2 regions of the Streptococcus ruminicola genome follow, and region 2 is predicted to be linked to the other one. Evidence: riboswitches for the same ligand, from Rfam matches in the RefSeq annotation. Region 2 holds a riboswitch; the other holds the start of a gene.
The links. Region 2 has a riboswitch for thiamine pyrophosphate ahead of thiT (energy-coupled thiamine transporter ThiT). Riboswitches for the same ligand answer to the same signal wherever they lie in the genome.
Positions count from the first base shown of each region.

Region 1 (16,244 bases), 390 kb from region 2:
TGATGAAAATCAAGACGATGCCCCAGAAGATGAATCTGGTATTGACAAACTAAGTCGTTTCTTGAATGATTTGGCTTTGATTGCAGATACTGATGATGGTGATGCTGAAACAGCAGAAGTGACTTTGATGACCTTGCACGCTGCCAAAGGTTTGGAATTTCCAATTGTCTTCTTGATTGGTATGGAAGAAGGGGTCTTCCCACTTTCACGTGCTGCTGAAGATCAAGATGAATTAGAAGAAGAACGCCGTTTGGCATATGTTGGTATTACGCGTGCTGAGCAATTGCTCTTTGTGACAAATGCCAATACACGTACCTTGTTTGGTAAGACAAGTTATAATCGTCCATCTCGCTTCATCCGTGAAATTGATGACGAGTTATTGCAATACCAAGGCTTGGCTCGACCTGCTAATTCTTCATTTGCTGTTCGTTATAGCAATAGCAGCGATCAATCAATGAGCTTTGGTAAAGGCATGAGCCTCCAACAAGCTCTTCAAGCTCGCAAAGCGAAAGTTCAACCGACATCACGTGGAGCGCAGCCATATTCAAAAGCCGTCAAAGGAGTACCTTTTGGTCAATCAGCTAGTGCTTCAAAAGAAGCAGTCGACTGGCAAATCGGAGATATCGCTCACCACAGAAAATGGGGTGACGGAACTGTCCTTGCAGTTACAGGCTCAGGCAAAACTCAAGAACTAAAAATCAATTTCCCAGAAGTTGGACTTAAAAAACTACTAGCCAGCGTTGCACCAATTGAGAAGAAATAATAGGAGAAGTACAGCTAAGGCTGTACTTTTTATAAAAGAAAAATTTTCAGAATATTATTGCATAATTAAAAACAGTGTGTTATAGTTATTCTGTAAATTTAATAAGACATTTGGGGTGCGTAAAAGCTGAGATTATACCCATTGAACCTGATGCAGTTAGAACTGACGAAGGGAAATGTGTAAGCAACAAAAATCTGTTTTTTGTTGTGCAAAAATCGATATAAGATAGTTCTTTTGTAAAGTCAAAAGAGCTGTTTCGCAGTTTTTAAATAGATAAACTCCATTTGAGATTTTTCAAATGGAGTCTTTTTATTTCTGTGAGCTTTTGGTGCATGTTAGTGTCAGGAAAGGAATTTTTATGGCGAATAATCGTGTACACCGTTTAACTGTTCTGGCTATCATGATTGCTTTGGATTTTTTGCTAACACCGCTGTTTCGGATTGAAGGCATGGCATTTATGTCCAGTGTGATGAATATCATTGCGGCAACTTTCATGACGCCTATTTATGCTGTAGCTATGGCATTAATTGTTGCTATTATGCGGATTTTAACTCAAGCTGGTGTGGCTAGTGTAGCTCCATTAGCTATTATTGGATCTGTCCCAGGAGCTTTTTTAGCCACTTATTTTTACCGTTTAACGAAAAAGCCTGTCATGGCATGGTTCGGAGAGTTTCTTGGAACAGGGATTATTGGTTCGCTACTTTCTGCACCAGTTATGGTTTGGTTTTGGACCATGTCAGCTCATGGGGATGACGAGTTACTTGCAAAAGCAAGTCAGGCACAATCTTTGGTCTTTTTTACCCCACGATTTGTTTTGGCGACTTTGATTGGGGGCTTTTTGGCAATGGCTGTGCTTCGTGGCTTGAAGTCTTCAACACATTTCATGAATTTGAAAAAATTATATGCCTTGGAAAGTCTCAAGGAGGATGGATTACAATGACAGATGCAAAAATGTTTGACGGTTACGCAGACGCGTATGATCAATGGTTTATGACAAATAGTAATGTCTTTGCCAGTGAATTAAAACTGTTGCACCGAGCTTTACATGATATTGAAAAAGAAACCATTCTATCAATTGGATGCGGCAGTGGTCTTTTTGAATCAGCTTTGCATAGACAATACGGCATTCAGGTTAAATACGGTGTTGAGCCGTCAAATGATATGGCGACAATTGCTAGAAAACGTGGCATGACAGTCAAGATTGGGGATGCAGAGAGTGCTACACTTGCAAAAGAAGCCTATGATGTGATTTATTTAAACGGTTGTTCGAGTTATATCAAAGATTTATCGTCAGCTTACCAGAATTGCCATCATGCTTTGAAAAAGGGAGGTCATTTGATTTTGTTGGATGTTCCAGTGGAGAGTGCTTATGGTATTTTGTATAAATTTGCTGCTCATGTTGGTGGTTATAATAAAGAAATTTTTCATAAAATTGCCCCAACTTTTCCTTATCCAATCGAGTTAGTCCGCTCTGCTGTTTTCCATTCTCCTCTTGAAAAAGAAGCGATTTTAAGAGATGAACTTGGCATGACAAATATTCGATATTTCCAAACCCTTACAGCTCAGCCTATCTATACTAATGATTTTGTGGAGGAACCGATTGAGGGGTATGACAAAGGAGGCTATGTTGCCCTTGTTGCCCAAAAGTAAAAGTGTTATTTTTCTTGATTTAGACGGGGTTATTTTTGATTCTTATGGTTTGTGGGATGAGGTGATTGAGAAAGTCTTGGCTTTAGCCAATATTTCCTATACTCAAACGATAAAAAAACACCTCTGGCGTTTAAATATGATTGAGTCGCAAGCTTATTTATCAGCTTTATTTGCCAAAGAAAACTTGACTTATCCAGAAAAGAAAACTCAGCAGCTACTAGAAGAGGCTTATCAAAAGGTTTCACTCATGCCGCAAGCTGTAGAGACCTTAGACGATTTAGCTGAAGAAGATTTTTTGATTTATGCAGTCACATCAAATTATGATGATTTAGCCAAAATCGGTTTAGAATCGGCAGGAGTATTACAATACTTTTCTGGTAGTTATTCTTGTATTGCGCTAGGATTTCCTGATAAAACAGAAGATTTTTATCAAGCGGTACTTGAAACTGAAGCCTTATTTGACAAGACGATTTTTTATCTGGAAGATAGCACGCGCCACTTAAAAACAGCTCAAAAGTTTGGTATTCAAGGTGTCTATCTGTCAAATACTGATAACCCACAAGACAATCAAGAGCAGGCATTTCGCACCATTCGTCACTTAAAGGAATTCACAACAATAGTAAAGGAAGAAATGAATGATTAATGAAATGAAAGAACGTAGTCAAATCTTTATCGATAAGATTTTAGCAGATGATTTTATCAAGCAAATGATGGCAGGCAATTTGTCTGATGAGGCAATTTGCCATTACTTAAAAGCGGATGCTATTTATTTGGAAAAATTCGCTGATATTTATGCTCAGCTATTTGCCAAAATTCCTGATAAAGCAAGCAAAGACTTCTTTTTAGGTCAGATTGACTTTATTTTTAATCATGAGGTTGGAGCTCACCATATTTTAGCTAAAGCAGCTGGAAGAGATTATCATAATATTATTGCTGATAAGGCTTGGTATCCAAGTTCTGACCATTACATTAAGCACATGTATTATCAACTTTATCAAGATAATCCAGCTTACATCTTGGCAGCCATGCTTCCATGTCCGTGGATTTATCAGCAGGTTGCTAAAAAAGCACTTGAGACTGGTAAGGTTGCAAGTGATAATCCATTTAAAGCATGGTTTGAGTTTTACGCAGCTGACGAAGCAACAGCTTGTTTACCGACGTATTTTGACCTACTAAAGCGATTTAGTAGTCAACTACCAGAAGAAAAAAGAAAAGAAATGATTCGTGTCTTTTTGGAAAGTTGTCAGCATGAACGCAATTTTTTCCAAATGGCAATTGATCAGGAAGAGTGGCCAGAGGAGGTAAGAAATGTCTAAATTACAAGTAGCTCTAACAATTGCTGGAACTGATCCAAGTGGTGGTGCGGGTATCATGGCTGATTTAAAGAGCTTTCAAGCGCGTGGGGTTTATGGTATGGCGGTTGTTACCAGTGTAGTTGCACAAAATACCCAAGGTGTTCAAGCCATTTGTAATCTTGATCAAACGATTCTTGATGAGCAGCTAAAAAGTGTCTTTTCTGATATTAAGCCAGATGCGATTAAGACAGGGATGCTGGCGGAAGTTGAAACCATTGAACGCGTGAGTCAGTATTTGAATACTATGTCATGTCCTTACGTCCTTGATCCTGTCATGGTAGCAACAAGTGGCGATCGTTTGATTAGCCAAGAAGCAGTAGAGGCTCTTAAAGAAAAATTACTTCCTTTGGCAACCATTATCACACCAAACTTACCAGAAGCTGAAGTACTTTTTGGACAAGAATTAAAAGACGAAGATGCCATTTTCAAAGCTGGAAAGTCTATTCAAGCTAAATACGGCGTTAAAAATGTTGTCATCAAGGGTGGCCATTTACAAAATGAAGCTAAAGACTTTCTCTTTTTAGAAAATGGTCAAGTGCAGACATTTACCTCTGAACGCATTGCGACCAAACATACACACGGAACAGGTTGTACCTATGCTGCAGTAATCACGGCAGAATTAGCCAAAGGTCGTTCTGTTCAAGAAGCTGTTGGAACAGCTAAGCGATTTATTACAGAAGCTATCAAAACCGCTCCAGAACTCGGTCATGGAAATGGTCCAGTTAATCACGTCACATACAAAGGAGATTAAATGACTTATTTAGATGACTTACGAGAAAATAATCCTTTGACCATTTGTTTGACAAATAATGTGGTCAAAAATTTCTCAGCAAACGGACTTTTAGCTCTAGGAGCTTCCCCTGCTATGAGTGAGTATCAACCAGATTTGGAAGATTTTTTACCAAACGCTAGTGGTCTTTTGGTTAATATTGGTACTTTGCACGAGGGAAGTTGGCAACTTTACAAGGACGCTCTAGATATTGCTGAGAAGCATTCGGTGCCAACTGTTTTGGATCCAGTTGCTGCTGGTGCTGGCCCTTATCGTAAGAAAGTTGCGTCTGATTTACTAAACCATCACAAGGTTTCACTTTTACGGGGAAATGCTGGTGAAATTGCTGCTTTGATTGGACAAAATGTCAAAAGTAAAGGCGTTGATTCTGCTGATGTTGACGATATTGGACACCTCGCTTGGTTAGCCAATCAAAAACTTGAAATTCCTGTCGTCATCACAGGAAAAACAGATGCAATTGCAGTCAATGGTCACGTTAAACTTCTTAAAAATGGCAGTTCCTTAATGCCTCTTGTTACTGGAACAGGCTGCTTACTTGGAGCTGTACTAGCAGCATTTATCGGACTGGCTAAAGAAGGTGACTTACTTGCTTGCTTAGAAGAAGCAGTCTCAGTCTATAATATTGCAGGTGAGCTAGCAGAAGCTGCATCAGGCATTGGTTTACCTGGAAGTTTTCAGATATCTTTTTTAGATGCTCTTTGCAAAATCACAAATCAAGATGTTGAGCGGTTGAAGAGAGTTGAGGTGTATTGTGAATAAAGAACAATTACAGGTCTATTTTATTTGTGGCACGCCAAATTGCCCCAAAGGGAAATTTTTGGATATCTTAGAAGCAGCTTTTAAATCGGGAGTAACTTGCTTTCAGTTTCGCGAAAAAGGTCAAGGGGCACTTTCTGGGCGAGAAAAAAAGGACCTTGCTTTAAAAGTTAAAGAACTTTGTCGTAAGTACCACGTTTTATTTTTTATCAATGATGATATTGATTTGGCTTTAGAAATTGGTGTTGATGGTGTTCATCTAGGTCAAGATGATATGCCAGTTCGTGAGGCTAGAAAGTTGTTTCCAGATAAGTTGATTGGTCTATCGGTTGGAAATGCTAAGGAATATCATTTATCAGCTATTGATGTTGTTGATTACATTGGTGTAGGGCCTATTTTTCCAACTTCTTCAAAATCTGATGCTGGCCAAGTAATCGGATTAAATGGTCTGAGAGAAATGCGTGAATTGGATAAAGACATTCCAATTGTGGCAATTGGTGGCATTACATTTGGTGATGTAGCTGCTATTCGGCAATCTGGAGCAGATGGTGTTGCTGTAATTTCAGCCATTGCTCAGTCCAAAGAAGTTGAACTTGATACGCAACGATTTGCCAGAGCATTTGACTAGGGTATAGTTTGAAACTATACCTAGTCTTTTTTAATAAGTATTAGTCAATATTTTTAAAAGAGTGTAAAATTGTATGTACATTCAGAAATTTTAATGATTGGAGTACATGCCATGACACGAAAATATAACTTTGAAACTCTACAATTGCATGCTGGTCAAACTGTTGACCCAGTTACTAAATCTCGCGCTGTTCCAATTTACCAAACAACATCATATGTTTTTGATAATGCTCAAGAAGGTGAAGATTTATTTGGTTTGAAAAAACCAGGAAATATCTATTCACGTATCGGGAATCCAACGGTAGAAGTTTTTGAAAATCGTATTGCTGCCCTTGAAAATGGGGTTGGAGCAGTCGCAACATCATCTGGTATGGCAGCAATTACTTATGCTGTTCTTGGGCTTGCTCACGCTGGCGACCATGTGGTGGCTGCAACAACGCTTTACGGTGGAACATTCAATCTGCTAAAAGAAACCCTTCCGCGTTATGGCGTGACAACAACATTTGTTGATGTTGCCAATCTTGAGGAAGTTGAGGCAGCTATCAAGGATAATACAAAACTTGTTTTGATCGAAACGCTTGGAAATCCTGTTATCAATATTCCTGATATCGAAAAGATTGCTGATATTGCGCATGCTCACAAGATTCCGTTGGTAACTGATAATACCTTTGGTACACCATATCTAATCAATGTTTTCTCACACGGTGTTGATATTGCGGTTCATTCAGCAACAAAATTTATCGGTGGACACGGAACAACTATTGCAGGTGTAGTTGTGGATTCAGGAAACTTCGATTGGGAAGCATCTGGTAAATTCCCACAATTTGTAGATGAAGACCCATCATATCACAATATCAGCTACACTCGTGATATCGGAGCTGCAGCTTTTATCACAGCCCTTCGTGTGCAATTATTGCGTGACACTGGTGCAGCTTTGTCACCATTTAGTGCTTTCTTACTTTTGCAAGGTCTTGAAACATTGTCACTTCGTATTGACCGCCATATTGAAAACACTAAGAAAATCGTTGACTTTTTGGCCAATCATCCAAAAGTTGAAAAAGTCAACTATCCAAGCTTGCCATCGAGTCCATATTATGACTTGGCTCAAAAATATTTCCCTAAAGGTGCTGGTTCAATCTTTACTTTCCACATCAAGGGAGGGCAAGAAGAAGCGCATAAATTTATCGATAACCTTGAAATCTTCTCTGATTTAGCAAACGTTGCGGATGCCAAATCTCTTGTTGTTCACCCAGCGACAACAACTCACCAACAACTTTCTGAAGAAGATTTGAAAGCTTGTGGAGTAACTCGAAATCAAATTCGTGTATCTGTTGGTCTTGAAAATGCTGATGACTTGATTGAAGATTTGCGTCTAGCTTTGGAAAAAATCTAATCAAACAATCGTATTGATGTTCATAGGGTAAAAGCAAGCAGCCTGTATGCCAAACAGGCTGCTTTTTGGTAGAATGAAAGTGAAAAATAGCTTAGTTACTCTAAGGAGGAAGAAAGTTGTCAAAGCTTGAAGAAATGACTCGATTATTTGAAGAAAACGCTGATTCGGCAAAAGCGCAAGTTATGTCTGCCTACATGAAAAATCGATTTTCTTTTTATGGTATTCAAACACCAAAACGCCGAGCGCTTTACAAATCATTTTTAGCCAATGAGAAAAAATCAGAAAGGCTTGATTGGGCTTTTTTAAAGCAGGTCTGGCAAGATGACCACCGTGAGTGTCAGTATTTGGTTCTTGATTACTTGCGTACGATGCAAAGATTTCTGACTTATGATGATATTGAAAAGCTTGAATATTTTGCGAGAAGCAAACAGTGGTGGGATAGTATTGACATACTAGCCGTTGTTATTGGTCGCATTGGATTAACGGATGAGAGAGTTGATAAGGTGATGAAAGCGTGGGCATATGATGATAATATCTGGCTATGTAGACTAGCCATTCTTCACCAGCTTGGTAGAAAAGATCAGACTAAGATTGATTTACTCCAAGAGATTCTTCTGAGGAATCTTGGTTCAAAGGAATTTTTTATCAATAAAGCCATAGGTTGGGCTTTACGTGATTTGTCAAAAACTAACGCTGCTTGGGTTAGACAGTTTATCATGACAAACAAAGAACACTTATCACCACTTTCAGTTAGAGAGGCAAGCAAGTATCTTTAACTTTCAAGCATATTCTTCGTTTAAAAAGAGATTTTTCGGTAAAATGAAAGGAGAGTAAAAGGCTTTCTTTTCTTGCAAATAACAAAAAAACTCTCATAATGGAAGGAATAAACGATGACAACTTTTCTTGGAAATCCCGTAACTTTAATTGGTAAACAACTAAAAATTGGTGAAACAGCACCAGATTTTTCATTGCGAGCATCTGATTTAAGTATTAAAAGCTTGTCTGATTTTGCTGGAAAGAAAAAAGTAATTAGCGTTGTGCCATCAATTGATACAGGTATTTGTTCAACACAGACACGTACGTTTAATAAAGAACTTTCAGCTATGTCTGATACCGTGGTAATTACGATTTCAGCAGACTTGCCATTTGCTCAAGCACGCTGGTGTGGTGTTGAAGGTCTTGATCAAGCGGTTATGTTGTCTGATTACTATGACAATGAATTTGGGAAGACTTATGGTCTTTTAATGGCAGAATGGCATCTTCTAGCTCGTGCTGTGCTTGTTTTAAATACGGATAATCAATTGGTTTATGCTGAATACTTGGAAAATGTTAACTCAGATCCAGATTATCAAGCGGCTCTTGCTGCCGTAAACTCACTATAGTTAAAAAATCTCACTTAAACTAAAGTGAGATTTTCTTAGTATTGTCATACCATTTTATCAAGCGAAGCAACTTTAAGGATTATATCGGTGACTTCTTCAGAACTTTCAATTCCACCATTACTTACCCAAAGAGAGATAATACTCTCAATAGAAGATAAATAAACTTCAAGCGCATATTGATAAGGAATTTCATAATAGCTCACGAGAATATCTTTGAAATCAGGGATAGTCAAAAGAAAACTGTAAATAAAATCCTTGATGGTTTTAGAGAAATCAGAAGAAGATGATTTTGAAATAGCATAAATAAACTCAAAATTCTTGCGGATGTAGTCCAGACACTGGATGATAACAGTCCGACTATCAGAAAAAAGAGAGTCGTCATTTAGAATAGCTAATAACTCATCAAGTGTTTCATTTTTTAGTTGGTCCATCATGTCACATTTATCAACATAATGAAGGTAGAATGTTCCGCGATTAATGCCAGCAGTTTTGGTTAAATCTGAGACACTAATCTCCTCAAATCGTTTTTCCAACAAGAGTTTAGCTAAAGCTTGTTTAAGATAGTTCTTGGTTTCTGTTTGTCTCTTTGCCATAAAAATCAGCTCCTTTCTTAGTCCTGGTCTAAAATGAACAGATTGTCTATTTTTGTCCTTGTTTAATAATTTATCAAATTATATAATATAGTCCAAATTAAATCAACAAGATGTCTAATTAAGAAAAAATAAAGAGGTGAATTTCATGGCTTATATTGAAATGAAGCATTCTTATAAACGTTATCAAGCAGGTGAAACTGAAATTGTGGCTAATAATGATATTAATTTTGCCATTGAAAAAGGGGAATTGGTCATTATTTTAGGGGCATCGGGAGCTGGAAAATCAACTGTCTTAAATATTCTCGGTGGTATGGACACGAACGATGAAGGGCAAGTTTTGATTGACGGTGTTGATATTGCTAAATACAATGCAAAAGAATTAACAACTTATCGTCGTAACGACGTTGGTTTTGTCTTTCAATTTTACAATTTGGTACCTAATTTGACCGCCAAAGAAAATGTGGAGTTAGCATCAGAAATTGTCAGCGATGCAAGAGATGCTGAGCAGACTTTGATTGATGTGGGGCTTGGAAAACGTCTTAATAACTTCCCAGCACAGCTATCTGGTGGTGAACAGCAGCGTGTGTCAATTGCGCGTGCGGTAGCCAAAAATCCCAAATTATTGCTTTGCGATGAGCCGACTGGTGCCCTTGATTATCAAACCGGAAAACAAGTTCTAAAAATTTTGCAAGATATGTCACGTCATAAAGGTTCAACCGTGATTATTGTTACACACAACTCAGCTCTTGCTCCAATTGCTGACCGAGTGATTCATATGCATGATGCCACGGTAAGTAGTATCGAAGTGAACGAGCATCCTCAAGATATCGAAACACTAGAATATTGAGGTGGTGGCTATGTCAAAAAAGACTTATTGGAAAGATATCAGAAAATCAATCGGAAGTTCAAAAGGTCGTTTTTTATCCATCATGCTTTTGATGATGCTTGGAGCTTTTGCCTTTGTCGCCTTGAAAGTAACAGGACCTGACATGCAAAGGACAGCAAGTGCTTATCTTAAAAAGCAAAATACCATGGACTTGTCAGTTATTGCAAGCTATGGTTTTAGTGATGATGATCAAAAAGAGCTAGCAACGATCAAAGACAGCGAAGTTGATTATGGCTATCTGACGGATGTGACAATTAAAAATACCGATGATGCTATTCGTGTGTTTTCAAACAGCAAGCGTATTTCAAAATATGAGTTAGTTTCAGGTGTTTATCCCAAAGCTGCTGATGAAATTGCTTTAGCTTCAACCATGCAAAAGAAATACCACCTTGGTGATAATATCACCTTTACGCAGTCTGACGAACAAGGCATTTTGAAAAAAACAACATTCAAAGTTGTTGGCTTTGTCAATTCCTCAGAGATTCTTTCAAAATCTAGCCTTGGAACATCAAGTGCTGGAAACGGAGTATTGAAATACTATGCCGTCGTTCCAGAATCAGCCTTTGACAGTGATTTTTACACGATTGCTAGAATTCGTTATGATGATTTAAAAAAACTAAATCCATTTTCTGAAACATATAAGGAAAAATTAGCTAAAAAAGAAAGTGCGCTAGAGGATTTGCTTTCTGATAATCCTAGCCAGCGTTTAGCACAATTAAAATCAGAAACGCAAACTTCACTTGATGCTAATCAAGCAAAGGTCGATGCAGCTAAATCTCAACTGGAAGCCCAAAAAGCAATGCTCACTCAATTACCAAATGAGCAGCAATTAGCAGCACAAGAATCAATCAATCAAGCCCAAGCTCAAATTACTGAGAGTGAAAAGCAGCTTAGTGACGCTAAAACGAAGCTTGATTCTATGAAAGAGCCAACATATACATCGTATACTCGCTCAACCTTGCCAGGTGGTGGAGGTTATCAAACCTACATTTCAAGTACCTCAAGTATTGGCAGCATTGGCAATGTCTTTCCTGTTGTATTATATGTTGTTGCTGCTTTAGTGACTTTCACAACAATGACGCGATTTGTAGATGAAGAGCGTACTAATTCAGGAGTGTTAAAAGCTCTTGGTTACAGCAATAGCGACGTTATTAAGAAATTTGTTATCTATGGTTTTGTTGCTAGCATGACAGGAACCATCTTGGGAATTTTTGCGGGGCATTACATTTTGTCACGAGTCATTGCTGAGATTGTTACAGGTGATACAACTTTAGGAAGTACGACTTATTATTTCTATTGGTCGTATACTTTGATTGCAATCGTATTTGCTCTTGTTAGTGCGGTCTTGCCAGCCTTTATTATTGCTAGAAAAGAGCTTAGTGAGAAACCTTCTCAGCTTTTGTTGCCAAAACCACCAGTCAAAGGTTCAAAAATTTTCTTAGAACGTATCGGTTTCATTTGGCGCCGTTTGTCATTTACACATAAAGTTACTGCCCGAAATATTTTCCGATACAAGCAGCGCATGCTGATGACCATATTTGGTGTTGCCGGTTCGGTTGCCCTTTTATTTGCTGGACTAGGAATTCAATCGTCATTAGGAAAAATCATTGATAATCAATTTTCACGTTTGATGCCTTATGACATGATTGTGGTCACTAGTGATGATAGCAGTAGCCAAAAAGAGTTGACGTCTGTTTTAGATTCTAAAAAAGTATCCAAATACCAAAGCATATATTTATCACATGTCACAGAAAGTATTTCTGGATTGACAGATAAGCAAGACATTTCAATTTTGGTTAGTCAAGGTAAAAGTTTTGGTGACTTTATTCATTTGAAAGATGCTAAAACAGCACAAGACTTGACCTTAACAGATGATGGTGTTGTCCTATCAGAAAAATTAGCTGACTTATATCACATAAAAGCTGGTGATTCATTTGATTTTAAAGATCAAAATGGGAATAAGCATTCTCTTAAAGTCTCTGCAATTGCTGAAATGAATGTTGGTCATTATCTTTTTATGTCACAAAAAGCTTATGAAAAACTCTTCGATGAAGAGGTTAAAGATAATGCTTACCTTGTCACACTTAAAAATCATTCTAGTAAGAATATCGAAGATATGTCTACAAGATTATTAGCCATGGATAGTGTATCAGCTGTTAGCCAAAATGCTTCACTGATTAAGAATGTTAACTCAGTCGTTGTCTCTCTTAATGGCGCAATGACGATTCTAATCATCATATCCATTTTACTTGCAGTGGTTATTCTCTACAACTTAACCAATATTAATGTGGCTGAACGTATTCGAGAATTATCAACGATTAAGGTTCTTGGATTTTATGATAATGAAGTGACCATGTACATTTATCGAGAAACGATTAGTTTGTCATTGATTGGTATTGTAGTAGGATTGATTGGCGGAAAATACTTACATCAACTGATTATGAATATGATTGGTTCAGATTCAATTAAGTTTGGGACTGAAGTTGGCTTATCAATCTACATCATTCCAATTATCGTTGTTATTGGAATACTATTCTTGTTAGGTTGGCTTGTTAACCATATCCTAAAAACAGTTGATATGCTAGAAGCTTTGAAATCAGTTGATTGAGTTCTTGGAAAAAATCGAATAAATAGTAAAGGAGCAGTGAGTCTACTGCTCTTTTAACTTGTTTAATGTTCAAATTAGTATTATAATACTAACATGTAAGGAGAGATAGCTATGAGTGAATTGATTGAGAAATATGAAGCAAATCCGATTGCCAAAGTTTCTTTAAGTGACGTGACAGAGCATTTTAAAGGAAAGGCTGTTTCAAAATTAGGAGATACAGGAAATGTATCGGTTGTTAACTTAAGTGATATGACTGAGACTGATATTGATTACGACCATTTGAAAAAGATTGATGCAGAACAAGACAGTGTCTCACGTTACCTTTTAGAAGATGGAGATGTTTTAATTGCCTCAAAAGGAACAGTTAAAAAAGTCGCTGTTTTTCATGAGCAAGATAGGGCAATCATTGCCTCTGCTAACATTACTGTTTTAAGACCGACTGCTGACATTTCAGGGACATATATCAAATTATTCTTAGAATCTGAATTAGGTCAAGAACTTCTTGAGACAACTAATACCGGAAAAAATGTGATGAATTTGAATACGAAAAAGATTGTTAGTATTCAAATACCAAAACTTCAGCCACTCAAACAAGCTTTTCTCATTCAACGATATGAACAAGGTTTGAAAGATTACAAGCGAAAAATTACTAGAGCAAACCAAGAATGGCAACATATTCGTGATGATGTTGCTAAGAACCTATTCTAGATATATAAAAGAAGTCTTCGAGACTTCTTTTTGTTATAATAGGAGTAATTATAAAATCAAGCGAGGAAATTATGAATAACATTAAGTGTCCCCATTGTGGAACAGTCTTTACCATTAATGAAACAGAATACAGTCAATTGCTAGCTCAAGTCAGAAGTAGCGAATTCGACAAAGAAATTCATGAGCGTTTAGAAAAAGAAAAGGCACTTTTAGAAGAAAAATCAAAAAATGATTTGCAAGTTCAAGCTAGTGCTAAAGATAAAGAAATTGCAGATTTGACTACGCAATTAGAGCAGCTAAAACAAAGTTTAGAGCTTGACAATCAACGCCAACTAGCTAAGAAAGACCAAGAAATTCTCGAGTTAAAATCTAGCTTGGAAAATTTCCAATCAAATAAAGATTTGGAACTAACAAAAGCTTTAACGGAAAAAGATAAAGAAGTAGCTGAGCTTAAAAATCAACTCGAACGTTTATCACTTGAAAATAAAACAAGTCTGGTAGAAGCAGTTGCTAGCGTTGAAAAAGAACGTGATGATGTTAAGTCAAAATTAGCTCTCCAAGAAAAAGAAGCTGAATTATCTCTTGCATCTGTTAAAAGAGATTACGAAGCTCAATTGAAAGCTGCCAATGAACAAGTTGAATTCTACAAAAACTTTAAAGCTCAGCAATCAACTAAGGCAATCGGTGAAAGCTTAGAAGTATATGCCGAGACAGAATTTAATAAAGTGCGTGCCTATGCTTTCCCAAATGCAACCTTCGGCAAAGATAATGAAGTATCAAGCCGTGGCTCAAAAGGAGACTTCATTTATCGTGAAACTGATGAAAATGGTATTGAAATACTATCTATCATGTTTGAGATGAAAAATGAAGCTGATGAGACAAAAACCAGACACAAAAACAAAGATTTTTACAAAGAATTAGATAGAGACCGTCGCGAAAAGAATTGTGAGTATGCGGTTTTAGTTACCATGTTAGAAGCTGACAATGATTACTTTAACACAGGAATTGTCGATGTTAGCCATGAATATGAAAAGATGTACGTGGTTCGTCCGCAATTATTCATCCAATTGATTGGTATTTTGCGAAATGCTGCGCTTAATTCTCTTAAGTACAAACAAGAATTAGCCTTGGTTCGTGAACAAAATATTGACATTACGCATTTTGAAGATGACCTTGAAACCTTTAAAAATGCCTTTGCGAAAAACTACAATTCGGCAAGTAATAACTTCAAAAAAGCCATTGATGAAATTGATAAATCAATCCGTCGTATGGAAGAAGTAAAACGATTTTTAACGACAAGCGAAAACCAACTTCGACTTGCTAACAATAAACTTGACGACGTTTCAGTCAAAAAATTAACCCGAAAAAATCCAACAATGCGAGCAAAATTTGAAGCCTTGAAAGATTAAAAATGATGTCAGATTTTATGACAGATGAAGTCAGTTTAAAATTCTTGTGCTATAATGAACCTATCCCTAATAAAAGAGGTTATTATAATGAACAATATTATAGATTTAACCAAACCAGTAGCTGAGGTTGTAAAAGAACATCCTGAGATTAAAGCTATTTTGGTTGATTTAGGTTTTAAACCTTTAGCACAAGTAACTATGCTAAATACCGTTGGCAAAGTGACTTCTCTGAAAGCAGGAGCAAAACTGGCTAATGTCTCACTTGATAAAATTCAAAAAGTACTTGAATTTAACGGTTATGAAGTGATTGGAGGCAACAATGACTGAAAATCGTATTGAAGTACTAAAAGATATTTTGTTGCGTTTGCATCACGGTGCGGATGCTGATTCTGTTCAGGAAGATTTCAATCAAACCTTTAAAGGTGTTTCCGCGCTTGAGATTTCAATGATGGAGCATGAGTTAATGGGAGATGAGACTGGCATTACCTTTGAGGATGTTATGGGCTTGTGTAATGTCCACGCTAACCTTTTTAAAGGAGCTGTGTCAGATGTTGATGTCCCAGATGCGGAACAAGAAGGGCATCCTGTTTATGTATTTAAGCAAGAAAATCTAGCTTTACGCTCAGCTATGTTGCGCATTCGCCGTATTATTGAAAACTATGAGAAACCTGAAAATGCAGACTTTCGTGATGATTTGTTACGTGGTTTGAAATTTCAAATGGGACTGCTAGGACAATTTGATAATCATTACAAGCGTAAAGAAGAGCTCTTTTTTCCATTGATGGAACAGCATGGTCATGATGCTCCGCCACGCGTCATGTGGGGTGTGGATGATGATATTCGTGAGCTCTTTAAAAAAGCACAAGCATCAGTGGGTAAATTACCAGAAATATCAATCGCTGAAGTGTCACAAGCCTTTGAAACTTTTGCTCATGAATTTGAAGAAATGATTTTCAAGGAAGAAGCCATTTTGTTGATGATTCTTCTTGAAGCTCTTACCCAAGATGATTGGTTAGCCATTGCTGATGAAAGTGACGCGTATGGTTATGCCATTATTAAACCAACAGCTAAATGGCAACCAAAACGTGAGTCATTTGACAGTGAGAAACCAGAATCTGCTTCTGTAACAGTTAATTCTGATGATTTTTGTCAGACTAATGCTGAATCAAATGATAGTCAATTGACGAAAGTTATCGATACGCCAGAGGGACAGTTCACCATTAGCTTTACACCTAAAAAAGAAAAGCCAGCTGTTGATCGCACAACTGCTCAGCCATTTGGTAACGGGTATTTGTCAGTAGAACAAGCCAACCTGATTTTAAAT
Region 1 is NZ_CP046919.1:1,830,212-1,846,455, reverse strand. Features, by position in the region: gene pcrA (DNA helicase PcrA) at 1-763, shown strand, start outside; TPP riboswitch at 865-954, shown strand; gene thiW (energy coupling factor transporter S component ThiW) at 1,122-1,703, shown strand; gene GPZ88_RS09360 (class I SAM-dependent methyltransferase) at 1,700-2,413, shown strand; gene GPZ88_RS09355 (HAD family hydrolase) at 2,400-3,056, shown strand; gene tenA (thiaminase II) at 3,049-3,729, shown strand; gene thiD (bifunctional hydroxymethylpyrimidine kinase/phosphomethylpyrimidine kinase) at 3,722-4,519, shown strand; gene thiM (hydroxyethylthiazole kinase) at 4,520-5,317, shown strand; gene thiE (thiamine phosphate synthase) at 5,310-5,942, shown strand; gene GPZ88_RS09330 (O-acetylhomoserine aminocarboxypropyltransferase/cysteine synthase family protein) at 6,054-7,334, shown strand; gene GPZ88_RS09325 (DNA alkylation repair protein) at 7,451-8,110, shown strand; gene tpx (thiol peroxidase) at 8,225-8,716, shown strand; gene GPZ88_RS09315 (TetR/AcrR family transcriptional regulator) at 8,761-9,309, opposite strand; gene GPZ88_RS09310 (ABC transporter ATP-binding protein) at 9,455-10,156, shown strand; gene GPZ88_RS09305 (FtsX-like permease family protein) at 10,167-12,803, shown strand; gene GPZ88_RS09300 (restriction endonuclease subunit S) at 12,915-13,511, shown strand; gene GPZ88_RS09295 (DUF2130 domain-containing protein) at 13,583-14,920, shown strand; gene GPZ88_RS09290 (DUF1858 domain-containing protein) at 15,008-15,247, shown strand; gene GPZ88_RS09285 (DUF438 domain-containing protein) at 15,240-16,244, shown strand, end outside.
Region 1: it holds a riboswitch for thiamine pyrophosphate, as region 2 does, so the genes downstream of both, thiW (energy coupling factor transporter S component ThiW) here and thiT (energy-coupled thiamine transporter ThiT) in region 2, are expected to answer to the same signal.

Region 2 (16,244 bases):
CTTTGTCAGCATTTTTCCGGCTATACAAGATGCTGGCGCGGCTGCCCTTTTAGACAAACGTGCGAAAGTAGCAATCGCAGAGCTAAATCACAAATATGACGAGCGACGCCACGCTTTTGTCAAAGCTGCTGCTAAAATCGGCTGGCACGCCTTTGAGTCAAAAGGTTCGTTTTATGCTTGGATGCCGGTGCCAGAAGGTTATAACAGTGAAAGCTTCGCTGATTTACTCTTAAACGAAGCTCACGTCGCAGTCGCACCGGGAAAAGGTTTCGGACAAGCAGGAGATGGCTACGTCAGAATCGGACTCCTAGTTGAACCAGAACGCCTTGAAGAAGCCGTCGAGCGAATTAGCAAACTGAAATTATTTGAAAAATAATGAAAGTGCGAATGAAAATTCGTACTTTTTTAATAATTTATGCAAAAAGCGCTTGACTTATGAATAAATATACTATAAAATTGAATATATATTTATTTAAGGAGTGTATATTATGAGGGTGTCGATTGTTGGTATCACTGGATACAGTGGTCTAGAATTAGTTAAATTATTGAATAATCATAAAAAAGTAACGATTGCTTCGATTCATGCAACTAAGGAAATCGGTCGACGATTATCAGACTTATACCCTTACTTAGTTGGTGTCTGTGACTTGGTTATTGAAGAATTTGATGCCGAGAAAATCATGGCAAAATCAGACTTGGTATTCTTTGCAACACCAAGTGGAGTTGCAAGCAAATTAGCACAGCCTTTTGTAGAAGCTGATTTTCCAGTGATAGATTTGTCAGGGGACCATCGCTTGCCAGCCTATCTTTATGAAAAATGGTATAAAAAAACACCTGCTAGTGATGAAGCGTTGAATAAATTTACATATTCTTTGGCTGAGTTTACAGATGTTAAAGGTAAAAAATTCATTTCAAACCCTGGTTGCTACGCGACAGCAACAGAATTAGCTTTGATTCCTTTGCTAAAAGCAGGTGTGGTTGAAGAAGATTCAATCATCGTTGATGCTAAAAGTGGTTTGACAGGTGCTGGTAAAGCACTTTCTGAATCAAGTCATTTTGTTAATGTGCATGATAATTACGTGACTTACAAGTTGAATCGTCACCAGCACATTCCAGAAATTGTACAAGAGTTGAAGTTGTTCGATGACAAGGTTAATCACATTCAATTTTCAACATCACTTTTGCCAGTTAATCGCGGTATCATGTCAACGGTTTATGTTAAGTTGAAAAAGCCACTAACAAATGCAAATCTTTTTGCTATCTATGAAGATTCTTACAAAGATACGCCATTTGTTCGTGTGCAAGATGATTTGCCAGAATTGCACAATGTTATTGGCTCAAACTTTACAGACATTGGTTTTCTTTACAATGAAGTGACTAATGTACTGACAGTAGTATCTGTCATTGATAATTTGATTAAAGGTGCTGCTGGTCAAGCAGTGCAAAATCTTAACCTCATGAATGGTTGGGATGAAACAGAAGGTTTATTGATTTCGCCGAATTATTTATAGAAAGGGAAGGGCACTTAAAGTATTTTTAAAAGAATGAGTTTGCTTTAAGTGTTTCAGGTATAGAAAATGAAAGTTATTGAAGGTAATGTAGCAAGCCCACTTGGATTTTCAGCAGATGGATTACATGCAGGGTTTAAGAAAAGAAAACTTGATTTTGGTTGGATTGTATCTGAAGTGCCAGCTAGCGTTGCTGGGGTTTATACGACAAATAAAGTTATTGCAGCGCCACTAATTGTGACACGTCAGTCTGTTAAAAAAGCACAAAAAATGAAAGCCATCGTGGTGAACTCAGGCGTTGCCAACTCTTGTACAGGTGTGCAAGGAATGGAAGATGCTTACACGATGCAAAAATGGACAGCAGAAAAACTTGGTGTTGAACCTGATTTGGTCGGTGTTGCTTCAACTGGTGTGATTGGTGATTTGTTGCCAATGGATACTCTTAAAACAGGTCTTTCTAAACTTGTGGTGAATGGGAATTCAGATGATTTTTCAAAAGCTATTTTAACAACAGATACTATGGTTAAAACAGTTGCAGTCACAGAAAAATTCGGTCGTGATGAAGTTACCATGGCAGGTGTCGCTAAAGGGTCAGGCATGATTCACCCAAATATGGCGACAATGCTAGCTTTTATCACCTGTGATGCCAATATTTCAAGTGAAACTTTGCAACTAGCGCTTAGCCAAAATGTTGAAACAACCTTCAACCAAATCACCGTTGATGGCGATACGTCGACAAACGATATGGTTCTTGTCATGTCAAATGGTTGCACTTTGAACGAAGAAATTTTGCCAAATACGCCTGAATTTGATAAATTCTCAGCCATGCTTAATTACGTGATGCAAGAATTGGCTAAAATGATTGCCAAAGACGGTGAAGGTGCAAGCAAACTCATTGAAGTGAATGTCAAAAATGCTCCAAACGCTCTTGATGCACGCATGATGGCTAAAAGTGTTGTTGGTTCAAGCCTTGTTAAGACAGCGATTTTTGGTGAAGACCCTAACTGGGGACGCATTTTAGCAGCTGTAGGCTATGCAGGTGTTGATGTCCCTGTAGATAACATTGATATTTATTTAGGTGATGTTCCAGTCATGCTAAAATCAAGTCCCGTTGAATTTGAAGCAGAAGAAATGCAAGATGTTATGCACGAAGATGAGATTACTATCACTGTTGATTTGCATGCGGGTGAAGCACAAGGAAAAGCTTGGGGTTGTGATTTGTCATACGATTACGTGAAAATCAATGCCCTCTATCGTACATAAAGGGATAAGACTATGAAAGATACAATTGTGATTAAAATTGGTGGCGTTGCTAGCCAAAACTTGTCGCAAGACTTTTTAGCACAAGTCAAAAAATGGAAAGATGCCCATAAAAATTTGGTCATTGTGCATGGTGGCGGCTATGCTATTAATAAATTAATGGAAGATAACCAAGTACCAGTTAAAAAAATCAATGGTCTTCGTGTAACCAGTCAATCTGATATGAAGTTGGTCAGCTATGCTCTTCTTCACATGGTTGGTGAAAATTTGACTAAAAAACTAAACCAATCATCTATTGATAGTATTCAGTTGCTATCAAATATCAAAAGAGTGGTGACAGCTGATTTTCTTGATAAGGAAACTTATGGTTATGTTGGTGATGTCTCACATATTCAGACACCGATTTTGGAGCAAATGCTTGATAATCAAATGTTGCCAGTACTTGCTTCAATTGGTTATTCAAAAGAAGGCGACATGCTCAACATCAACGCTGATTATTTAGCAACAGCAGTAGCGATTGCCTTGAATGCTGAAAAATTGGTTTTGATGACAGATGTGAAAGGTGTTTTGGAAAATGGTGAAGTGCTTGATAGCCTGACTTCGAAAGAATTTCAAGAAAAGATCGATCAAGGCATTATCACTGGCGGTATGATTCCAAAAATTGAGTCAGCAGTGAACACTGTTTTAGCAGGTGTTGGTGAAGTATTGATTGGCGACAATCTTGTAACAGGAACTTCAATCATCTGCTAGGGATAAGGGGAGCAAGTAATGACAAAGTTATTTCAAAATTATAAACGCGCAGCTATTGAATTTGTTAAGGCGCAAGGAAATTATCTGTTTGATCAAGATGGTAAAAAATACCTTGATTTCTCAACAGGAATTGGGGTAACCAACCTTGGTTTTCACCCACAAGTTAAGGCAACTCTTCTAAAACAAGCAGAAGAAATCTGGCATATGCCTAACTTGTATCATAATTCTTTGCAAGAAGAAGTGGCCGGCAAATTAATCGGTGACAAAGACTACCTGGCTTTCTTTGCTAATAGCGGTGCGGAAGCAAATGAAGCAGCCATTAAAATCGCTCGTAAGTCCACTGGTAAGCAAGAAATTATCACTTTTGTCAATTCTTTCCATGGTCGTACCTTTGGTTCCATGTCAGCGACTGGTCAAGATAAAATCAAGACTGGTTTTGGTGATGGTGTGCCACATTTCAGCTACGCTACTTACAATGATTTGGATAGCGTTAAAGCTTTGGTAACGGAAGATACGGCAGCTGTCATGTTAGAATTAGTTCAAGGAGAATCAGGTGTTCGTCCAGCTGACAAAGCCTTTGTGACAGCTTTGAGTCAATTCTGTCAAGAAACAGGAATTTTACTGATTGTTGATGAAGTGCAAACTGGTATGGGACGTACTGGTAAGCTCTTCTCATTTGAGCATTATGGTATTGAACCAGATATTTTCACCTTGGCTAAAGGTCTTGGAAATGGTGTTCCCGTTGGTGCCATGATTGCCAAAGAAAAACTTGGTTCAGCCTTTTCATACGGTAGTCACGGTTCAACTTTCGGTGGTAATAAATTAGTCATGTCAGCAGCATCAAGCGTACTGGATATTATGCTGGCTGACGGTTTCTTACCACAAGCACTTGAAAATGGTAATTATTTGCAAACGGAACTGAAAAAAGTCTTGGCTGACAATCCTAAAGTGACTGACGTTCGCGGTCTTGGCTACATGATTGGGATTGAAACCAGTGAAAACCTAGCGGACTTGGTTGAAAAAGCGCGTGACAAAGGTTTGATTGTGTTGACAGCAGGAACCAATGTCATTCGTCTCTTGCCACCATTAACCTTGACAAAAGAAGAAATCGACCAAGGTGTAGCCATTTTGGCAGATGTTTTTGCATAAAATTGTTTGAGGCTGAGACCAAGTTCTCAGCTTTTTTAGGTTGACAAATTGTGTGCAATTGTATAGAATTTTCTAATAATAGAAGAGGTGAAAAAATGGCTAAAAAAGTTCTTGTTGTTTCAGGACACCCTGATTTGAAAAATGATTCTTTGGCAAATAAAACCATTTTAAAAGAAATTAAAAAGCTCTATCCAGAAGTTGAATTGGATATTTTGAGCAATTTGTATCCTGATTATCAGATTGATGTGGCTGCTGAGCAAGATAAGCTCCGTTGGGCAGATGTCATTGTTTTCCAATACCCGCTTTATTGGTACATGACCCCATCTTTGATGAATAAATGGATTGAAAAAGTTTTTGTGCATGGTTTTTCTCACGGGTCAAATGGCAATGCCTTGAAAGATAAATACTTGATTGCATCTTTGACGACTGGTGCGGGAGAAGCAGCTTATAGCGCTGAATCTGGTACAACGATTGAAGATCTTTTAGCAACAATTCGTTTGACAGCTAAATTGACGCAGCTTAACTTTGTCGGTCATGTTGTCACACATGGTGTGTCTTATTCACTACGTGAGGACGCTGACAAAGCCCAAGAAATGATTGCAAAATCTCAAGCACATGCTAAAAAACTGGTAGAAATGATTGAAAGTTTGTAGGAAATAAGGCTCGGTTTTATTAACCGGGTCTTTTTTTGACAAAAATTATGTTCTTTTTGACAATTATCTTTGTATTTTTGACAAATATCCTTGTCATTTTTAGGGGGTAGTGCTATAATCAATTTATCAAGGGGAAAAGGAGAATAAGACTTGGTAGGAAAATTAAACTCAAAAAGTAATTTTTATCGATTACTAGGATGGAGGAAAATTTGGTATTAAAAAATCGTCTGAAAGAGTTACGTGCGCGTGATGGTTTGAATCAGACACAGTTAGCCAAATTGGCGAAAGTTTCTAGACAAACGATTAGTCTTTTGGAACGTAATGAGTATACGCCATCGGTGATTATCGCTTTGCGCATTGCAAAAATCTTTAATGAACCTGTCGAAAATGTTTTTAGTCTTGATGAAGAGGGAGAAGAATAATGAATAAGACAAAACAATTAACAACAAAACAACGTGTTTTATTTTATCTAGGAATTGTTACTGTTAGTGCTCTTGTCGGAGGAGTAACTGGTGCTTTGGGACTTGGTCTTGGTGATAAGGTTTTAACGTTTAATTTTGATATTTTTATGACTTTTGTCTACATACTGACTGCTATGTCAATTCTCGTGACATTATGGTTTATGTACCAAGCGAATCATTATCAAAATCGTTATGAGGCTATGGACGAAGATGCTGATGAAGATGAAAGTTACGAGATTTATCGTAAGACATTTAAAAATTTAGGATTAGCATCGACTTTTTATAATGTTTCCGTAGCATTTATTTTCTTTTCAATAGGTGTTGGTATTTGCGATTTTCATGACAGAATTAGTAATGGTTTAGCCTTTAAGATAACGACCTATGTTGTAGAAGCTATCTTTTTTATTTTTTTATTTGTACTTCAAATAATGATATTTAAATTAACTCAAAAAATTCGTCATTACAAAATTTCAGTTTTCCCGACTATTAAAGAAGTAAAAGAATTTGCCTATTCTTACGATGAGGGTGAACTTCAAGCAAATTATGAGCAAGCTTTTTTGATTGTTTTCAATCTCAATCAGTATTTACCATTTGTTTATGCTATCTTGTGTGTGTTAGCAGTCGAGAGTTCGCTCGATGTTACTTCAGGTTTGGTAGTAACGACAGGAATTTATATCTATATCAACCTTGCTAACATTCGTTTTGTGAATAAATATTTCAGAAAATAATAAAAATGATTGACAGCACTTCTAATTCGTGCTAATCTAAAACAGAATTGAATAGTTTTCTTCGGGGCAGGGTGAGATTCCCGACCGACGGTGATGTTGTCTCGTTGATTGCTATTTGCTTTTATTCGTTGTTGACACTTCTTGCCTAATACCAGTTATGTTTGCGAGGTTGTCGCCTAGACTAAAAGCAAATCATCAATCAACTTTGTTTGGTTTGATAACCAAGCGAGATAGTTAAGTCCGTGAGCGCAAGCTGATCTGGTGCGATTCCAGAACCGACAGTATAGTCTGGATGAGAGAAGAATTGATAGAGTGTCAAAAGGCAAGCTCTTGCTTTTTGGAATACTTTTTTACTTGTCTTTAATTCCCCGTGGTGTAAGCTGCGGGGATTTTAGTTTAGTAACTTTATGGTATTGTCAGAATTTTTCGATAATACCATAAGTGTTATCCCGATGAAAATAACTATCTAGGCCATTCTAGTTTAGTGATTTTTGTCGGGATTTTTTAGTCTGGAAAGGAGGACGATTATGGATAATTATTATATGTCGCAGGCAATTGCAGAAGCTAAAAAAGGTTTTCGTCAAACTTATACCAATCCTTTAGTTGGCGCAGTGATTGTCAAAGATAATCATGTGATTGCTCGTGGTGCACACCTTAAGTATGGTTATGAGCATGCTGAAAAGAATGCTATTTTACATTGTCAAACTCCTGAAGAACTAGTCGATTCAACACTTTATGTAACATTGGAACCTTGTCATCATAGGGGAAAACAGCCCCCCTGCACCCAAGCGATTCTAGCAGCTGGCATCAAAAAGGTGGTGGTCGGTCAACTTGATCCCAATCCTTTGGTGGCTGGGAAAGGACTAGCTTTCTTGAAAGAAGAAGGCATCGAAGTGGTGACTGGTGTATTAGAAGAAGAGGCTAGAGGCCTTAATCCTCACTATAATTTTTACTACGAACACCAGCGACCTTACGTGGTTTTAAAACAAGCGGTTAGCTTAGATGGAAAAATAGCGGTGCTTGGCAAACGAACGGCTTTGACTGATGATGAGACAAATCGCTTTGTTCACGATGAACGTGATGATTTTCATGCGATATTGGTTGGTGCTGATACGGTCTTGATTGACAATCCACGTTTGCTGGGGAGTGGGACAAGCTTTTGTTCACCAGTGCGTGTGATTTTGGATGAAAAGGGGCGTGTTTTTGACCAGTTAGATTTACAGATTTTTAAAGATAATTCGGCTCCAGTTTATATTTTTAGTGGTCGGAAGGTTTCGAATTTACCAAAGCATGTCACAGTAATTGATTTGCCAGAGTTTTCGATTGAAAATATTTTGCAGGTGCTTTATGAGAAGAAGCTTCAGTCAGTTTATGTTGAGGGCGGAGCTGGTGTTCATGATGCTTTTCTGGAAAGTGGGCTTTGGGATGAAATCATTTCTTATGTGACTCCTAAACTTATTGGTGGTAATGGCAAAGCAGCCATGTCGAGTTTTCGTCTGGTTAGTCAAGCCTTAGAATTAGACGATTTTGCCTGTCAAAAAATCGGAAATAATATTAGGCTTTCGGCTAGAAGGAGGATATGATGTTTACCGGATTAATTCAAGAACAAGGTCGTATTAGCCGGATTGTCAAACATCAGCACAATATCAAATTAACTTGCAAGGCTTCACGAAAGTTGTTAGCTGATTATAAAATTGGCGATAGTATGGCAATCAATGGTGTCTGCTTGACTTGCGTGGCTAAATCAGGAGATTTATTTACTGTTGATGTCATGCCTGAAACCTTTAGACGGACAATTTTTTCAGAAAGTCGTGTGGGCGATTTGGTTAATTTAGAACTGGCCATGTCAGCCAATGCTCGTTTTGAAGGGCACCTTGTGACGGGGCACGTAGATGGTGTGGCAACTCTTGTCCAGAAAAAGAGCGATGAAACTGCTCTGGTACTCAGCTTTGCTTTTCCAAAAGAACTTGAAGGGCAAATTGTCGCACAAGGTTCAATCGCAGTCAATGGGGTTAGTCTAACGGTGGTGTCTGTTGAGTCGGGACAATTTAGCGTGTCTTTGATTCCGCATACGGCAAAAGAAACCAACTTGGCTAGTCTTAAAAAAGGCGACAAGGTCAATATCGAGACTGATATTTTAGCAAAATACATGCAGGCACAAGTAGTAAGGATGAAAGGAGAATAAATGTTTAAGGATGTTGAAAAGGCTCTTTTTGATTTGAGAGCAGGAAAATTAATTATCGTGGTTGATGATGATGACCGGGAAGCTGAAGGGGACTTGGTTGGTCTGGCAGAATTAGCAAGCCCAGAAAATGTGAATTTTATGACCAAGCATGCGCGTGGCTTGATTTGTGCACCAGTGTCTGAGGAGATTGCTAATCGTTTGGAACTTGTTCCAATGTCAGAAGAAAATACGGATGCACATGGCACAGCTTTTACCATTAGCGTAGACCACAAAGAAACGTCAACAGGAATTTCAGCTTTTGACCGCGCTAAGACTATTCAAGAATTAGCGTCGGTAAGTAGTAAAGCAAGTGATTTTCACAGACCTGGTCACATGTTTCCGTTAGTAGGACGCTCTGGTGGAGTATTAGAACGTCGTGGGCACACGGAAGCAAGTCTTGATTTGGCACGTTTAGCTGGTGTGAGAGAAGCAGCTTATATTTGTGAGATTTTAAAAGATGATGGCACGATGGCTCGTAAAGCTGATTTGCATGATTTTGCTAGCAAGTGGAATTTGACCATGATTGAAGTTGGTGATATCGCCCGCTATGTGAGCTTTCAAGATAGTCCTAAGGTAAAGTTGCCATCAAGTTATGGTGACTTTGACCTTCAGTTATTTGAAGATGAAGAAAAGCGCGAGCATGTTCTCTTGTCAAAGGGAGATTTGACGACAGATGAACCGCTTTTACTGCGTTTGCACTCAGAGTGTTTGACTGGCGATATTTTTGGGTCTTTGCGTTGTGACTGTGGAGAACAGTTGCATGCTGCCATGGAAAAAATTGACCAAGTTGGTCGCGGAGCTATTTTGTACCTTCGTCAAGAAGGTCGAGGTATCGGCTTAAAAAATAAACTAAAGGCTTATCAGTTGCAAGAAGAAGGTTTGGACACTTATGAGGCAAATCTTGAGCTTGGCTTTGCTCCCGATGAGCGTGATTATCAGATTGCAGCGGATATTTTGAGCTTTTTAGATATCAAGCAGGTTAAACTCTTGACCAATAATCCAGATAAGTTGGAGCAGCTTGAAATGGCAGGTATAGAAATTGTGGAACGCTTGCCCTTGCAGATGCCAGCCCACAAAGAAAATAAAGCTTACCTACAAACCAAACAAGAAAAATTTCATCATTTATTATACATCGTATAAGGAGAATAATCATGACAACATTTGAAGGAAAATTTATCGGAAAAGACTTGAAAATCGCAATCGTTGTGGCGCGTTTTAATGAATTCATCACCTCAAAATTATTAGGTGGTGCCGTGGACGGTCTGGTTCGAAATGAAGTGGCTGAGAACGATATCGATGTTTACTGGGTTCCTGGTGCTTTTGAAATTCCATTTATGACGAAAAAAATCGTTGCCAGCGGCAAATACGACGGTGTTATTACCCTTGGGAGTGTTATTCGCGGGTCAACAAGTCATTATGATTTGGTCTGCAACGAAGTGGCTAAGGGTGTTGGTCAGATTAATCTTACTAGTGACATTCCAGTTATGTTTGGTGTGATTACCACTGAGGATATCGAGCAAGCTATCGAACGTTCAGGCTCTAAAGCTGGTAATAAAGGTAGCGAATGCGCCCAAGGTGTGCTTGAGATGATTAATTTGGCAAAACAACTGTAATAGAAAAAAGCTAAGACGATTTGTCTTAGCTTTTATGGTGTTAAGCTTAGAAAATGAAGGGTTTATTTCTTCACCAAGAAGAGTTTTCCTTGTGTTGGGATGATGATAGCTAGCGCTAAAATGACGAAGACTAGAGTTAGGAGTCCAGCAGTGCCATTGACGCTGAGAGAATAAAGGTAAGGTGACATGCCTTTTGGTGCGTAGCTTCCCCAGAAGATAAAGCCAGCTACAAAGTGCCAAAAGTAGCGGACAAAAACAGCAAGTGTGGCACCGATAGTTGAGTAAATCAAAGCACGTCCTTTATTGTCCTTAGAGAGAGCATTTTGAAATGGCGCAGATAAAAATCCAGCCAAGCCCATTGAGATAAAGGCAATGATGTATTCGATGATAACTTGTGACAAAGCCAAATACCAAACTTTACCTAAAATGAAGTGAAGCAAGCCCCAGATAAGACCAGCTAGAGTTCCGTACTTTGGACCGCGACGTAGGGCAAAAAGGACGACTGGCACCGCACCGAATGAAGGGGTGAACCAGCTAGCAAAATCTGGAATATAAGATAAAGCCATAGCAAAAGCAGCAACCAATGCAGTCTCAATTAAAGCAGACAATTGAGAATTCTTCGACGACATAAAAAAGCTCCTTCTAACACAAAGGAGCTTTTTCTGATAATATGTTCAATGCTATTTTAATCACGTTTAAAAAAGTCATATCACAATCCCTACGCTCGTCCTAACGAGATCAGGTTATCAGGATTTCGCAAATGCGATCTCAGCCGATGGCACTCCTTTGTGAATTCAATTTGTTTATAGTCTAGCATGAAAGAAACTTTCTTGTCAAGACAGTTCGAAAATATTTTTTGAAAATTCTAATCATTTTTCGCCTTTTCTTGAAAAGCTTAGTCAAGGCCATAATTGTAATCATCATCTTGCATAGCTTCAACAGAACCAAGAAGGTATCCGTTTCCGACCTGACTAAAGAAGTCGTGGTTTGAAGTTCCTGTTGAAATACCATTCATGACGATTGGGTTGACGTCATTTGCGGTATCAGGGAAAAGCGGGTCTTGCCCTAAGTTCATGAGAGCTTTGTTGGCGTTATAACGTAAGAAAGTCAGAACTTCCTCAGTCCAGCCAACTTGGTCATAAAGTGTTTTGGTGTAATTTTCTTCATTTTCATAGAGTTGATAAAGTAAGTCATACATCCAATCACGCAGGTCATCTTGCTCTTTCTCAGATAATTCATTGAAACCAAGTTGGAATTTATAGCCAATGTAAGTTCCGTGGACAGATTCATCGCGGATGATTAATTTGATAATTTCAGCGACATTTGCCAATTTATTATTGCCAAGATAATAAAGTGGTGTGAAAAATCCTGAGTAAAAGAGAAAGGTTTCAAGAAAAGTTGAAGCGACCTTCTTTTGTAGAGCAGTGCCATTTTCATAAATATCATTGATGATTTTGGCTTTTTTCTGTAAGTATTCGTTGTTGTTTGTCCATTCAAAGATTGCTTCGATTTCTGATTTTGTGTTAAGTGTTGAAAAAATGGAAGAGTATGATTTGGCGTGGACAGATTCCATAAATTGGATATTGTTGAGGACGGCTTCTTCGTGAGGTGTTCTGACATCTGCACGAATCGCTTCTACACCAGATTCTGATTGCATGGTATCAAGAAGAGTTAAGCCACCAAAAACTTTACCGACCAAATCTTTTTCTTGGTCAGAAAGCTTGCGCCAATCATCAAGGTCGTTTGAGAGCGGAATACGCGTATCAAGCCAGAATTGTTCGGTCAACTTTTCCCAAGTTGACTTGTCAATCACATCCTCAATCTCATTCCAGTTAATGGCTTTATAATAAGTTTGCGACATGTATTTTCTCCATAAAAATAGTTTAGAAAACCAGTCAGATGACTAGGTTCGGGTTAGCTTATTTATCTAGTAGCGCTGGCATTAGCCGTGACGTGACACTAATCATTTTTAAACTAACAAAAGTTGTCAAAAGCTTATGCCACGTAAGCAATTGACTCGGTTCTAGTCGATTAATGAAGTTAGTAAGTGAACTAGGCAGTCCGCCCGAGCGGTTGCCGTCATGTTATTAGGTCCTTTAGGACCAATGCAAGTTTTTAAGTAGTTACGCCACGGAATTAATCGACTCGATTTTAGTCGATTAATGAAGTTAGTAAGTGAGTTAGCTATTCGCTATAGCGAATAGCGTAGTCTGACAGACGTTTTAACGTCTAGTCAGACTTACTCAGTTAAATCACACAGCTTTCGCATTGGTTTGAGCCAACTTCTTCACCGTCATCTGTAAAGGTGCGGATATAATAGATTGATTTGAGCCCTTTATTGAAAGCGTAGTGACGCAAGATAGAAAGGTCACGAGTGGTTTGTTTGCTTTGCGTTTTCCATTCGTAGATTCCTTCTGGAATATCGCTGCGCAAGAACAAAGTGAGGGACAATCCTTGATCAACATGCTCAGTAGCTGCAGCATAAACGTCAATGACTTTTCGCATATCCATGTCGTAAGCAGACGTGTAATAAGGAATTGTATCTGTAGACAACCCAGCTGCTGGGTAGTAAATCTTACCGATTTTCTTTTCTTGACGTTCCTCAATGCGTTGTGTAATGGGGTGAAGTGATGCTGAGACATCGTTGATGTATGAAATCGAACCATTTGGAGCAACGGCAAGACGATTTTGATGGTAAAGTCCGTCTGTCATCACAGCATCGCGAAGCTCAGCCCAATCCTCACCGCTAGGAATAAAGTGCCCAGCAAAGAATTCTTTGACGCGGTCAGATTTTGGTACAAAATCACCAGTGATGTATTTATCAAAATAACTACCATCAGCGTAGCTTGATTTTTCAAAGCCTACAAAGGTTTGCTTGCGTTCGCGAGCAATCTGATTAGATTCGACTAAAGTCCAGTAATTGAGCAGCATAAAATAGATATTTGTGAACTCGATAGATTCTGGACTTCCGTAGTGAATGTGATTTTGGGCAAGATAAGTGTGAAGTCCCATAGCACCAAGTCCGAAAGTATGGGCTTGTTCATTGCCGTGTTTGATTGTTGGTACTGCTTCGATTGATGACGTGTCTGATACGAAAGTTAAGGCACGTGTCATGGCTTTGATAGAACGACCAAAATCAGGAGAAGTCATCATATTAACCACATTGGTTGAACCAAGGTTACATGAAATATCTGTTCCCATTTTGACAAATTCTTGGGCGTCGTTGATAATGCTTGGCTTTTGAACTTGAAGAACTTCAGAGCATAGATTTGACATGATGATTTTGCCATCGATTGGATTAGTGCGGTTAGCGGTATCAATGTTAATCACGTAGGGATACCCAGACTCTTGTTGGAGTTTTGAAATTTCAGTTTCCAAATCACGCGCTTTAATTTTGGTTTTGACAATGTTGGGATTAGCGACCATTTTGTCGTACTCTGCTGTGATATCGACGTAACTGTATGGCACACCGTACTCACGCTCGACACTATATGGACTAAAGAGGTACATGTCTTCATTTTTACGAGCTAATTCGTAAAATTTATCTGGGATGGTAATCCCAAGCGAAAGGGTTTTGACGCGCACTTTCTCGTCAGCATTTTCTTTCTTAGTCGATAAAAAGGCCATGATATCTGGGTGGAAAACATCGAGATAAACAGCACCTGCACCTTGACGTTGACCAAGTTGATTTGAGTATGAAAAACTATCCTCAAAGAGTTTCATCACTGGAACAACACCGGACGCTGCGCCTTCATAGCCTTTGATTGGCGCGCCAGCTTCACGCAAGTTTGACAAGCTGATACCGACCCCACCACCGATACGTGACAATTGCAGGGCTGAATTGATAGAACGTCCGATAGCATTCATATCATCTGTCACAGAAATCAAGAAACATGATACAAATTCACCGCGTCGACTTCGTCCAGCGTTCAAAAAAGAAGGAGTGGCTGGTTGGTAACGTTGATTAATCATCTCAAGTGCTAAATCCTGCGCCAGCTCTTCATTTCCATCAGCAAAATAAAGGGCATTAAAGAGCACACGGTCTTCGATACTCTCAAGATATTGGCTGCCGTCATTTGTCTTTAAAGCATACTGTTGGTAGAACTTGTAAGCTGCCATGAAAGATTTGAAGCGAAACTTGTGAGACTGCAAGTCTTTAGACAAGTTTTCAATAAAGTCTGGTGAGTATTTACCGATGAATTCAGCTTCGATGTAATCATTGGCAATTAGATAGTCAATTTTTTCAGTGATGCTTTCAAATGTCATGGTGTTTGGAATGACATTTTCAAGAAAGAAAGCTTTGAGAGCTTCTTTATCTTTATTTAACGGGATTTGACCGTTTACTGGACGGTTGATTTCATTATTAAGGCGAAAGTAAGAGACTTCGCCAAGATTTTTAAGACTCATAAATAAAGTAAGTTACCTAGTTCATAGATTGAGTAAGGTAATTCCTTTCTAATTCAAGATGGAAGAGTAGTTAAATAATTTCTTTTAGTTTATTTGGTTGAAATCCTGAAAAGGCAATTTCGCCAGCTTTGATAACTGGAGCGGCTGTAAAACCAAGACTTTTAACGTAATCAATCATATCTGGGCGTTCATCCATGTTGATTTCTTGGAATTCAGCGCCCGCTTTTTCTAAAAGTTTTTTAGTCATTTTGCATTGCATGCAATTATTTTTTGAAAAAAGTGTAATTTTATTAGCCATTAGGCTTTCCTCCATAAATCGTTATCTTTTTTTAATTCAATGTTTAATTAGAATAGCCAAAATATACCAAAAAAGCAACCAAAAAGACTTACAAAAACACCATATGTAGCGGTTGGTGATTGTCGTTGGTACAAAATGTAGTGATACCAAGGTTTAACAGCTTTTTTATTTTTAAGTAACACATCATGTCAGGAAATCTAACACGCACCTGTAAATTAATGTTGACAAAATTTTCTGAATTTTGTATAATTAAAAACAATATTATTATAATCGGGGGTCCGTACATGACAGAGTTCTTATCTAAATTTTCTTTCAAAGAGAATGACTATTCTTACCTAAATCTTGAAGAAGCCGTTTCTCATTATGGAGGAAATATCAAAAGAATCCCTTACACTATTCGTATATTACTTGAAAGTTTACTCAGAAAGTATGATGGAGTAGATGTTACAAAAAGTCACATTGAAAATTTAGCAACTTACAATCCTAAAAACATCCAAGGCGAAGTCCCATTCAAACCAAGTCGTGTTATCCTACAAGATTTCACTGGTGTACCAGTTGTTGTCGACCTTGCATCAATGCGTGATGCCATCGTTTCAAATGGTGGTGATGCAGATTTAATCAACCCTGAAATCCCAGTTGATTTGGTTATTGACCACAGTGTCCAGGTTGATTTCTTTGGCTGCGATACAGCTTTAGAAGATAACATTAATATGGAATTTAAACGTAACAATGAGCGTTACGAATTTTTGAAATGGGCTGAAAAATCATTCGATAATTACCGTGCTGTTCCACCAGCAACAGGGATTATTCACCAAGTTAATATTGAGTATTTAAGTGATGTTGTCATTGAAAAAGATGGTATGCTTTACCCTGATTCAATGTTTGGTACTGATAGTCACACAACAATGATCAATGGTATTGGTGTGCTTGGTTGGGGAGTCGGAGGTATTGAAGCAGAAGCAGCTATGCTTGGTGAGGCTTCGTTTTTCCCAATTCCAGAAGTCATCGGTGTCCGTTTGACAGGTAAATTGCCTAAGATTGCGACTGCAACTGACTTGGCACTTAAAGTGACACAAGTCCTTCGTCAAGAAAAAGTTGTCGGCAAATTCGTTGAGTACTTTGGTGATGGTCTTTCAAATCTTAGTCTTGCTGAACGTGCAACTATCGCTAATATGGCTCCTGAATACGGTGCA
Region 2 is NZ_CP046919.1:1,444,150-1,460,393, forward strand. Features, by position in the region: gene GPZ88_RS07460 (pyridoxal phosphate-dependent aminotransferase) at 1-376, shown strand, start outside; gene argC (N-acetyl-gamma-glutamyl-phosphate reductase) at 489-1,511, shown strand; gene argJ (bifunctional ornithine acetyltransferase/N-acetylglutamate synthase) at 1,578-2,771, shown strand; gene argB (acetylglutamate kinase) at 2,784-3,518, shown strand; gene GPZ88_RS07480 (acetylornithine transaminase) at 3,537-4,667, shown strand; gene GPZ88_RS07485 (NAD(P)H-dependent oxidoreductase) at 4,763-5,320, shown strand; gene GPZ88_RS07490 (helix-turn-helix transcriptional regulator) at 5,518-5,742, shown strand; gene GPZ88_RS07495 (DUF3169 family protein) at 5,742-6,509, shown strand; gene ribD (bifunctional diaminohydroxyphosphoribosylaminopyrimidine deaminase/5-amino-6-(5-phosphoribosylamino)uracil reductase RibD) at 7,037-8,092, shown strand; gene GPZ88_RS07505 (riboflavin synthase) at 8,092-8,694, shown strand; gene ribA (GTP cyclohydrolase II) at 8,695-9,873, shown strand; gene ribH (6,7-dimethyl-8-ribityllumazine synthase) at 9,885-10,346, shown strand; gene thiT (energy-coupled thiamine transporter ThiT) at 10,409-10,975, opposite strand; TPP riboswitch at 11,045-11,142, opposite strand; gene nrdF (class 1b ribonucleoside-diphosphate reductase subunit beta) at 11,242-12,207, opposite strand; gene nrdE (class 1b ribonucleoside-diphosphate reductase subunit alpha) at 12,594-14,753, opposite strand; gene nrdH (glutaredoxin-like protein NrdH) at 14,824-15,051, opposite strand; gene acnA (aconitate hydratase AcnA) at 15,336-16,244, shown strand, end outside.